2 regions of the Paenibacillus sp. FSL H8-0332 genome follow, and region 1 is predicted to be linked to the other one. Evidence: a T-box and tRNA genes for the amino acid it is inferred to sense, from the RefSeq annotation. Region 1 holds a T-box; the other holds one or more tRNA genes.
The links. A T-box is a leader RNA that pairs with one kind of tRNA and senses whether it is charged. The one in region 1 lies ahead of NST43_RS24110 (valine--tRNA ligase), so its partner is inferred to be a tRNA-Val.

Region 1 (4,722 bases):
ACGCCCGGCTTAATAATCCCAGCCTTCTCGCCGGCAATCAGCGTAAGCGTATCTCCCAGCACATCGGTATGATCATGTCCAACATTAGTGATGACTGATATAACCGGAGTAACAATGTTCGTTACATCCAGCCTTCCCCCAAGCCCCGTCTCCCATACGACTACATCGGGATAACAGACTTCGCCGTAATAGAGTATCGCCAGCGCCGTCGCCACCTCGAACATGGTCGGTGAGCCCAGCTCACTGCCCGCAATCTCCTCGACCAGCGGACGCAGCTGATTGGCAAGCTTCAGCAGAGTCTCCTCGGGAATATCCGTCCCGTTGTACTGGAACCGGTTCGTGAACTTCGTGATATAAGGAGAGGTAAAGGTCCCCACCGAATATCCGCTCTGAATAAGGGCCGAGGTCAAAAAGGCGCAGGTCGATCCCTTGCCGTTCGTCCCGGCCACATGAATGAACTTGAGCTTGCGGTGCGGATGTCCCAGCTTCTCCATCAGCAGCTCTATCCGCTCCAGACCCGGCCGGATTCCAAAAGGAATCAGACTGTTGATCCAGTCTACCGCTTCTGTATAAGAACTTAAGGGAGCGGCAGCGCCGCTCCGGATGATCTCTTCCATGTCTGTTATCCTCTCAGCTCTGCAATACGGGCCAGCACTTTCTCGCGTCTGTCGGAATAGTCCGCCTGCTTCGCCCGTTCCTCTTCGATGACTTTTGCCGGAGCTTTGGCTACAAAGCCCTGATTACTGAGCTTCTTCTCCACACGCTCCACTTCGTTGTTCAGGGTCTGAACTTCTTTTTCAAGACGGATAATCTCCTGGTCGATATCGATCAGACCGGACAGCGGCAGAAGCAGTTCCGCTCCGGTAACCACGGCGGACATCATTTTATCCGGCGTCTGCGGCGCAAGACCTGCTTCGAACGAAGAGGTGTTGCAGAAGCGCCCGATGTAATTGTCGTTGCGGGAAATAATGTCCAGGGTGTCCTGGCTGCCGGCTTTGATAATCAGTTCGACCTTCTTGCTCATTGGCGCATTCACTTCCGCGCGGATACCGCGAACGGCCCGGATGATATCCATCAGCAGGTTCATCTCTGACACTGCCTGCGGATTCTCAAGCGCCGCATCGTACTTCGGCCATTCGGCCAAGGTGATGGATTCGCCCTGATGCGGCAGATGCTGCCAGATCTCCTCCGTAATGAACGGCATGAACGGGTGAATCAGGCGCAGTGTGCGGTCCAGCACGTAAGCCAGAACGGACTGGGTCTTGGCCTTGGCGGCTGCGTCCGCTCCATATAGCGAGAGCTTGGCGAATTCGATATACCAGTCACACAGATCATCCCAGATGAAGTTGTAGAGCAGGCGGCCAGTCTCGCCGAACTCGTACGAGTCAATTAGACGCGTAATATCGCGGGAAGTTTCGTTCAGGCGGTGCAGAATCCAGCGGTCCGCTGTGCCAAGCTCACCTGTAATGTCGATATCTTCAAAGGCTACGCCTTCCAGATTCATCAGCGCGAACCGGGAGGCATTCCAGATCTTGTTGGCAAAATTGCGCGCCTGCTCTACCTTTTCCATCCGGAACCGCAGATCCTGTCCCGCTGTACTGCCGGTAGTAATCATATAGCGCATGGCGTCAGCGCCGTACTGCTCGATAACATCCAGCGGATTGATGCCATTGCCGAGAGACTTGGACATCTTGCGTCCTTCGGCATCGCGTACGAGTCCGTGCATCAGCACATCGGAGAACGGCTTCTGTCCTGTGAATTCCATGGCTGAGAAAATCATGCGCGCTACCCAGAAGTAGATGATATCGTAGCCGGTAACCAGTACGTTGTTCGGATAGTAGCGCTGATAGTCGCTGCTGTCCCCGTCAGGCCAGCCTAAGGTAGCGAACGGCCAGAGATTCGAGCTGAACCAGGTATCCAGAACATCTTCATCCTGCTTCAGGTCGGACAGTCCGCTGATGCGGCGTGCTTCTTCTTCATCATGTGCAACTACAATCTCCCCGGTGGATTCGGAGTACCAGGCCGGAATACGGTGGCCCCACCACAATTGGCGGGAGATACACCAGTCGCGGACATTCTCGATCCAGTTCAGGTACGTCTTCTCGAAGCGGTCCGGCACGAAGTGAACTCCGTCTCCGTCCTTCTGTGCGGCGATGGCTGCTTCTGCCAGCGGCTGCATTTTGACGAACCACTGGGTGGACAGATAAGGCTCTACTACGGCCCCGGAACGTTCACTGTGTCCTACCTGATGTACGTGATCCTCAATGGAGATCAGCACGCCTTGCTCCTTCAGGTCCGCTACGATGGCCTTACGGCAGTCGCTGCGGTCCATTCCCTGGTAGGCGCCTGCTTCCTCATTCATCACTCCGCCTTCATCCATTACATTGATCTGCGGAAGGTTATGGCGGACTCCCATCTCGAAGTCGTTCGGATCATGGGCCGGTGTAATCTTAACCGCACCGCTGCCGAAGTCCTTATCGACGTATTCATCGGCAATCACGGGAATCTCACGTAAGGTAATCGGCAGAATCAGCGTCTTACCGATCAGATCCTTATAACGCTCATCCGAAGGGTGTACCGCTACCGCAGTATCGCCCAGCATCGTTTCGGGCCGTGTGGTAGCCACCGTGATATGGCCGCTGCCATCCTTAAGCGGGTAACGCAAATGGTACAGATGACCGTTCACTTCTTTGTATTCAACCTCGATATCAGACAGCGCTGTACGGGCAGCCGGGTCCCAGTTAATAATCCGCTTGCCGCGATAGATCAGGCCCTTCTGGTACAGCTCCACAAATACCTTGCTTACTGCCTTCTTCATTCCATCATCAAAGGTAAACCGCTCGCGGGAGTAATCCAGAGACAGGCCCATCTTGGCCCATTGGTCATGAATCGTCTCTGCGTACTGGTCTTTCCAGGCCCATACCTGCTCCAGGAACTTCTCGCGCCCCAGATCATGGCGGGAGATTCCCTGCTGTCGCAGCTTCTGCTCTACCTTGGTCTGCGTAGCAATGCCTGCATGATCCGTACCCGGCAGCCACAAGGTATCATAACCCTGCATCCGCTTGGTTCGAATCAGCACATCCTGAAGCGTGAAATCCAGTGCGTGTCCGATATGCAGCATTCCTGTTACATTCGGCGGCGGAATAACGATGCTGTAAGGCTCCGCATCCGGCCGCTTGCCGGCTTCGAAGAAGCCGTTCTCCATCCAGTACGCATACCATTTCTTCTCTGCCGCTCCCGGATCATATGTAGTCGGCATGTCGCTCTGCTTGTGATTAGCTGCGGCGGTATCTTCTGCCGCTTCCTGCTGGTTCGGCAGCTCTGCTGCTGCATTGTTATTATCAGCCATTGTGAACCCTCCACTGTTAATGTATTGAGTAGCTAGTGGTTTCTGAGAATACAAAAAGGCCCTTCGTCTCAAAGGACGAAAGGCCATTCTTTCGCGGTACCACCTTTGTTTCGCGCCAACAAAAAATAAAACTCTGCCTTAAGTCCCCTTACAGGTTCCTGAAGCTTAGCGCGACACTTCTGCAGATAACGGCTGCGTCCGGCCGCATCCTAACCGGTCTTCAGGATGAAGACAAGCTCAGAAGGGCAACTCCGGGGCGACTTCGGGGGCTGCATCCTGCGGAAATTCACACCAATAATAATTCCGCTCTCTGAAGGGCTGACCGCCTACTCTTCCCGTTCCCAGTCTTTATGCTAGTTATTACTTAGTTCAATAATACATTCAGTATTATCCCTAGTCAACCAGCATATGCACTAAACGGCAGGCAGCAGTTAAGCCGCAGCGCTTACTCCCCGCTCCAGATCACCTGAACCACATTGAAGCCCTGGTTGCTGCCTGTTCCGGGAGCTCCATCCAGTGTTACGGCGAACTTGCTTCCAACATCAATAATGGAGAAGGCCGAGGCTGAGACCTCCTCTGTTTTGGAGGTTGCTCCTTTTTGCACGAAATAGTCCTTATACGTATTGCCGAGCGTCTCCAGACTCTGCTTCGTGCGGTAGCTGAAAGTCGCGGACGGCGTACCGGTCGCCGAGCCTTCGATCAGATCAAATATCTTCGCATCGGCCGGAAGCGGGAAGTCCGCCGGCAGACTCTTCGGACGCTTCACGGAATCCGCTGGTGTTCCTGCGGACGAGCCGCCGGAGGAGACAGCCGGGGCAGCCGCATCGCCGATGATTACCCGGCTGGTAGCAGCGTCGTAAGTGACAGCGGTGTTCAGCGCTTCGCCGATGGAGCGTACAGGCAGATAAGTAATGCCGTTGTAGGTAATCGGGGCGAGGGTTTTGCCGTTGCCGTCTTTGGGCGTGTACGCCTGGCCATTCACGACGATCCCGATTTTGTTGTTCAGGAGCGCCTTGATCTCCTGCAGATTACTGGCGGCGTAGACACCGGCCGAGACTGTGAGCGTCAAGCATAGTGCGGCCGCAGTGGCTGCCACTTTTTTCTTCATGTGAGTTATCATCCTTCCAGAAGTGGTGTACCAGCGCATAGCTGCCTGAATGTGTAATGTATGTAGGCCGGTAGTGACTATTACCCCCGGCTGAACGGTTTGTAAACCAAAAGCGGATTTCACAAAGAAAACAGGAACAGCCCCATCCATAAGGCAAGGGCTGTTCCTGTTAAGCCTGAATTCTCCGCACACCGTCAATCTCAAGGAATGTATAAGACCTGTCCCTCTTCTACAATCTGGCCGGACAGCCGGTTGTACATGGTCA
Region 2 (4,722 bases), 2.9 Mb from region 1:
GCCTCTATTATATCAGGACCGCTTCAACAAATCTTCATAATGAAGGGTACTTTGCTTGGTGGCCACTTCTAATCTATCAACATATCTTATGTATTGTGAGAGCGAAGTCAACCTAGGGATTTCGTTCCTCTCAAATATATTTTAGGAGGTATAGTTTATGCCACATAAACTATCGTCTACCCATCTGATTAACCAGGGAGATACTTCGATTTACTATCCAGGTACCTCTACCTCAGCTTTTACAGACTCTAATTTTTACAAAAAATGCGGGAAAACTGCAGCCGGTGGAGATATTAAGAAATATGGTTGTGCAATTTGCGCTCTTGGGATGTTTATTCTATATAAAGGCAGGTTGTCTAATGCAACCAAATCGAATGTGTATTATGCCGTTGTAGAAGCAACAACGAAAGGGACCAATAATGCTGCTGATTTCACGGCAAGTGGATTCACTGCAAAAATCGGAAGTCAGAGCATAGGTGTAACTATTACTCCGATTGCTGACGTTTCAGTGGAAGCAGAAAAAGGGAACATCTGCATGATGAGACTTGAACAAAACGGAAACTCCCACTATGTCATTGTGGACGGGCATAACTCCTCGGCTTCAAATTTTGATAAATATCTGGTGTGCGATCCTGACGGCGGTGTTCAAAAGACTCTGACAGCAACGATGCAGAAAAGAGGATTTTCGGTTAGTGCCTCTGTAATCACTGAGAGATATAAGCTTAGTTAAGAGCGTCATGATCGCCATTAATAGAGGCTGTGTGGGCATGTGCTCATGCAGTCTTTTTTTATAACTCTTACAATGGTAACCAAAGGTTTAATTTGGTGCGTGGATGCGGCCTGTTTCTTGTCGCGCCTACGATGGTAAACTTTAGATAAAAACATCTGGGAGGGCATTATGCGAAAAACAGTACTGGTATTATTGTTCTTGTTTGTATTGACCGCTTGTGCAAATTCAAAGGACGGGGTGACCACCAAACACTTAGCCATCCAAAAGGTGAATGATCATAAAGCCATTGTTGAGTATGGAATGAGCCGTGCGGAAGCGGAAGAGGTACTGGGCAAGGGGGAGGAGAAGGATATCGCCAATTCAGTCATGTATAGCTCTGGCGTAAGAATTATGTACCGTGAGGATACAGTGGCAGGCATTTCTCTGGGCGAGGAGTCGAAAGATGCGTATGAAACTGTTGGCGGTTTTAAAGTTGGCATGTCCAAGGATGACTTCAAACAAATCTATGGCGAGCAATATCTGAAGGATATGGAGAGAAACCTGGATTATGCTTACGATTCGATTAACAAGCGCTATTTGCAGGAGAAAGAATGGGTAGCGAAAGCTGAAGATGACACGAAAATATATGTAATTTCAGCCATGTTCAACGGTAAGGGTGAAGCAGACGCCGTTGTATTGGTGGATAAGCGAATGGCGATCACGCTTAGGTAAAAGGGGGGGGCTGAAGATCAAGCATGTGCTAGTATGTTTCTTTGAGCATTGGGGACAGAATAGCAATATAGGGACCTTAAAGGCTGGCTTTGTCTACAACGAGTAGTTCTGCCATGATATAATCAATGTATATGATTGGAGTGATAAACGGCTGAGGGCAAACGGATTAACATCGAAATGCAATTGTTCAATCCATACAATATGGAGAAGCGGACACTTTTCTACTGGAGCGAGATGTATTACCACCAGATTCAAAAAGGCGACGATTATAGTCAATTGAAGAAGTGTGTGACGATCAATATATTGAACTACTCCTGCCTGCCGAATGACCGCCATCATAATGTCTTTCGCCTGCGGGAAGATCATACCGGGATATCTCTTAACAATGATCTTGAGATACATGTGATGGAATTAACGAAGCTTGAGGAGCAGGCCGTTCCATTGACTGGTGGTCTGATTAACTGGTTATTATTCCTGAAGGGTGTCGAACAACCAAACTGGGAGGTGCTGACCATGAATGAGCCTATGCTAAAAAAAGCAATGGATACGCTGGAGTTCCTGAGTCAGGATGCCGCTACACGTATGGAATATGATGCCCGGATGAAGTATTTGCGGGATGAGGCGTCGCGGATGAACGGAGCGAAAGCAGAAGGACGAGCAGAGGGTGAACGAAAAAAGGCAGAGGCAATGGTGCGTGAACTTCTTGCTCTTGGAGTGGAAATTTCCATTATTGTTAGAGCCTCAGGCCTCTCAGAGCAAGAAGTTTTAAAGTTAAAGTCAGTTTGATAAGGCCATTGATAACAACGAAAAACGAAGCCGATCTTATGATCGGCTTCGTTTCTTTAAGGCTTTCCATATATAGGACGGATGGGGTTCGAACCCATGACCCCTACCCTGTCAAGATAGTGCTCTCCCGCTGAGCTACCGTCCTGCAACGAGATTTATAATAACACAGGACGTGAGGGAATGGCAAGAGATTTTTTAATACGCGATAGATGATACCGTTAAGCACGACCCTGTCACACCACCGCAGTGACAAAAACCCACGACACCCCATCCATATTAGTTTACAATAATGGTACTTTTTATGAAGCAAGGAGAGGACTGGGTGCTGGTTCGGCACCGTGAGCGGTCCACATGGGAATTTGCCGGCGGGCATATTGAGGCGGGTGAGGGTCCCGGGGAAGCTGCGGTAAGAGAGCTCTACGAAGAGACAGGTGCTGAAGAATATGAACTGCATCCGTTATGCATCTATTCGGTCAGTAGTGAAGACCTGGCAGAGAGCTACGGGATGTTGTATTATGCAGATGTCAAAAAGTTCGGGACTTTGCCCCCGTACGAAATGGCAGAGCTTCGAAGCTTCAGCGAGCTGCCGCAGGCGGTGACATACCCGGGGATTTACCCCACGCTATATGCAAGACTATGTGAATATCTGAAGCATCTGTGAATCAATTGTAATGCTGAAAGGAGGCCCAGCTCATGAGTTATGCGATTACGAGGTTTAAGTGTCTTGGCGACTACCTGAGATCACGCCGGGACCGTCTGCAGCCTGAAGCTGTGAGCTATGGAATCCGGGCCTGCCGGATACTCTTGCTTCTATAGCGAGTGAAGTGCTTAGTGATTTCGGAGGTCTGCCTGATTCTGAGCGCATAATGCTGCGTCTTCTGTTCCTGGATCTGGAGCTGCGCCGCCGGATGCTGAACTGGGAGGAGTTCTCTCTCTATTCAGTAGGAGTGTACAGAACTTATTATGATATGAACCTCAGGGACCCAAGGGAGACCCGGCCTATATCAAAAAATCCGTAGATGCCAGCCTCTATCATCTCGGCGCAGATTATATCGATCTGTACTATCAGCACGGTCCTGATCCGAACACCCCTATTGAGGAAACCGCCGGTACACTGACTGACCTCTTCAAGGCAGGGAAGATCCGCTATATCGGCTTATCCGAGGCTGCGCCCCGGCACAGCTGGCCCTAGCTTGGCTTCTTGCACAAGGAGAGCGGATTGTGCCGATTCCAGGCACGAAGCGGCTGGAGCGGTTACAAGAGAACCTCGGAGCGCTTCAGGTTACTTTGACGGCAGAGGACCTCGCCCGGATTGAGCAGATATCCCCGCAAGGGATTGCAGCCGGAGCGCGTTATCCCGGCCAGAACTAAAAGTCATCACACAGAGCGGACAGCCGCTGTGTATTCATCTATATTAATTTCCTGTAGCGTTCTTCTCTGTGCCGCTTGCTTTGGTGAGCGGTATGAGAGGCAGGACGCTTTTGTCTTTCATCCGCTCTATTTCCTCCTCTATGCGCTGCACCTCTATCCGCTCAAACAGTAATTCAAGCTCCAATATAGGCTGCTCTACCAGGACGGATACCGGGTGCCATACAGGCTGTTCTATGGACAGGAAGCCTCTAATCTTCTCGCAGGAGAAGGGGATGAACGGGTTCAGCAGGTTAGACAGATTGGCAATAATCTGAACACAAGTGTACAGAGTGTTGCCCCCGGCCGCAGGATCATGCTTGATCTGGAGCCACGGCTGCTGCTGATCGAAATACTTGTTGGCCTGGCGGATATGCGAGAAGATGAACTCCAGGGCTTCCTTGAAATGTCCGGCTTCAATTAACCTTCCTGCTTCCTTATACAGATGCTCCAGACTGCTAACCCATGCTTCGTCCAAGACTCCGTCTGGAACTCTGCCATTCCAGGACTTATTCACAAATGCGAGGCTGCGGTTGACGAAATTGCCGAACGCGCCCAGCAGCTCGCTGTTATGGCTGTAGATGAACTCTCTCCAGGAGAAGTCGGCATCCCGCTTCTCAGGGCCGTTCGCAGTCAGGAAATAACGGACCGAGTCGGGGCCATACCGGCTGAGAATATCCGGCACCCAGACCGCCCAATTGCGGCTGGTGGAGAATTTCTGCCCTTCCAGGGTCAGGTATTCAGAAGAGAAGATGCGGTCCGGCAGATGCAGCTCTTCAACTCCGAGCAGGATAGCAGGCCAGATCAGGCTGTGAAAAGGAATATTGTCCTTTCCGTGCACATAATAAGCAGTTGTAGGCGGCTGTCCCTCATTATCTTGGCCGGATGGTACGGACCAGAAATCCTCCCAGCGGCCCCCGGTTTCCGCCGCCCACTGCTTGCTGGCGGACAGATAGCCGCTGACGGCTTCGATCCAGACATAGATTTTCTTGTCTGTGAAGCCTTCGATGGGGACGTCCACGCCCCAGTCCAGATCGCGTGTTGCTGCGCGGTCCTGCAGGCCTTCCTGCAGATATCTGCGGGTTAGC

Region 2: it encodes a tRNA-Val, which carries the amino acid that the T-box ahead of NST43_RS24110 (valine--tRNA ligase) is inferred to sense. The anticodon was not compared.

Annotation. Positions count from the first base shown of each region.
Region 1 covers NZ_CP150145.1:5,583,330-5,588,051, forward strand. The annotation lists gene NST43_RS24105 (folylpolyglutamate synthase/dihydrofolate synthase family protein) at 1-617, opposite strand, end outside; gene NST43_RS24110 (valine--tRNA ligase) at 623-3,259, opposite strand; T-box leader at 3,418-3,701, opposite strand; gene NST43_RS24115 (stalk domain-containing protein) at 3,795-4,457, opposite strand; gene NST43_RS24120 (LysM peptidoglycan-binding domain-containing protein) at 4,658-4,722, opposite strand, start outside.
Region 2 covers NZ_CP150145.1:2,682,500-2,687,221, forward strand. The annotation lists gene NST43_RS11450 (hypothetical protein) at 158-730, shown strand; gene NST43_RS11455 (hypothetical protein) at 998-1,441, shown strand; partial or broken gene NST43_RS11460 (Rpn family recombination-promoting nuclease/putative transposase) at 1,589-2,227, shown strand; tRNA gene NST43_RS11465 (tRNA-Val) at 2,301-2,372, opposite strand; gene NST43_RS11470 (NUDIX domain-containing protein) at 2,529-2,888, shown strand; gene NST43_RS11475 (hypothetical protein) at 2,921-3,043, shown strand; partial or broken gene NST43_RS11480 (aldo/keto reductase) at 3,216-3,598, shown strand; gene metG (methionine--tRNA ligase) at 3,642-4,722, opposite strand, start outside.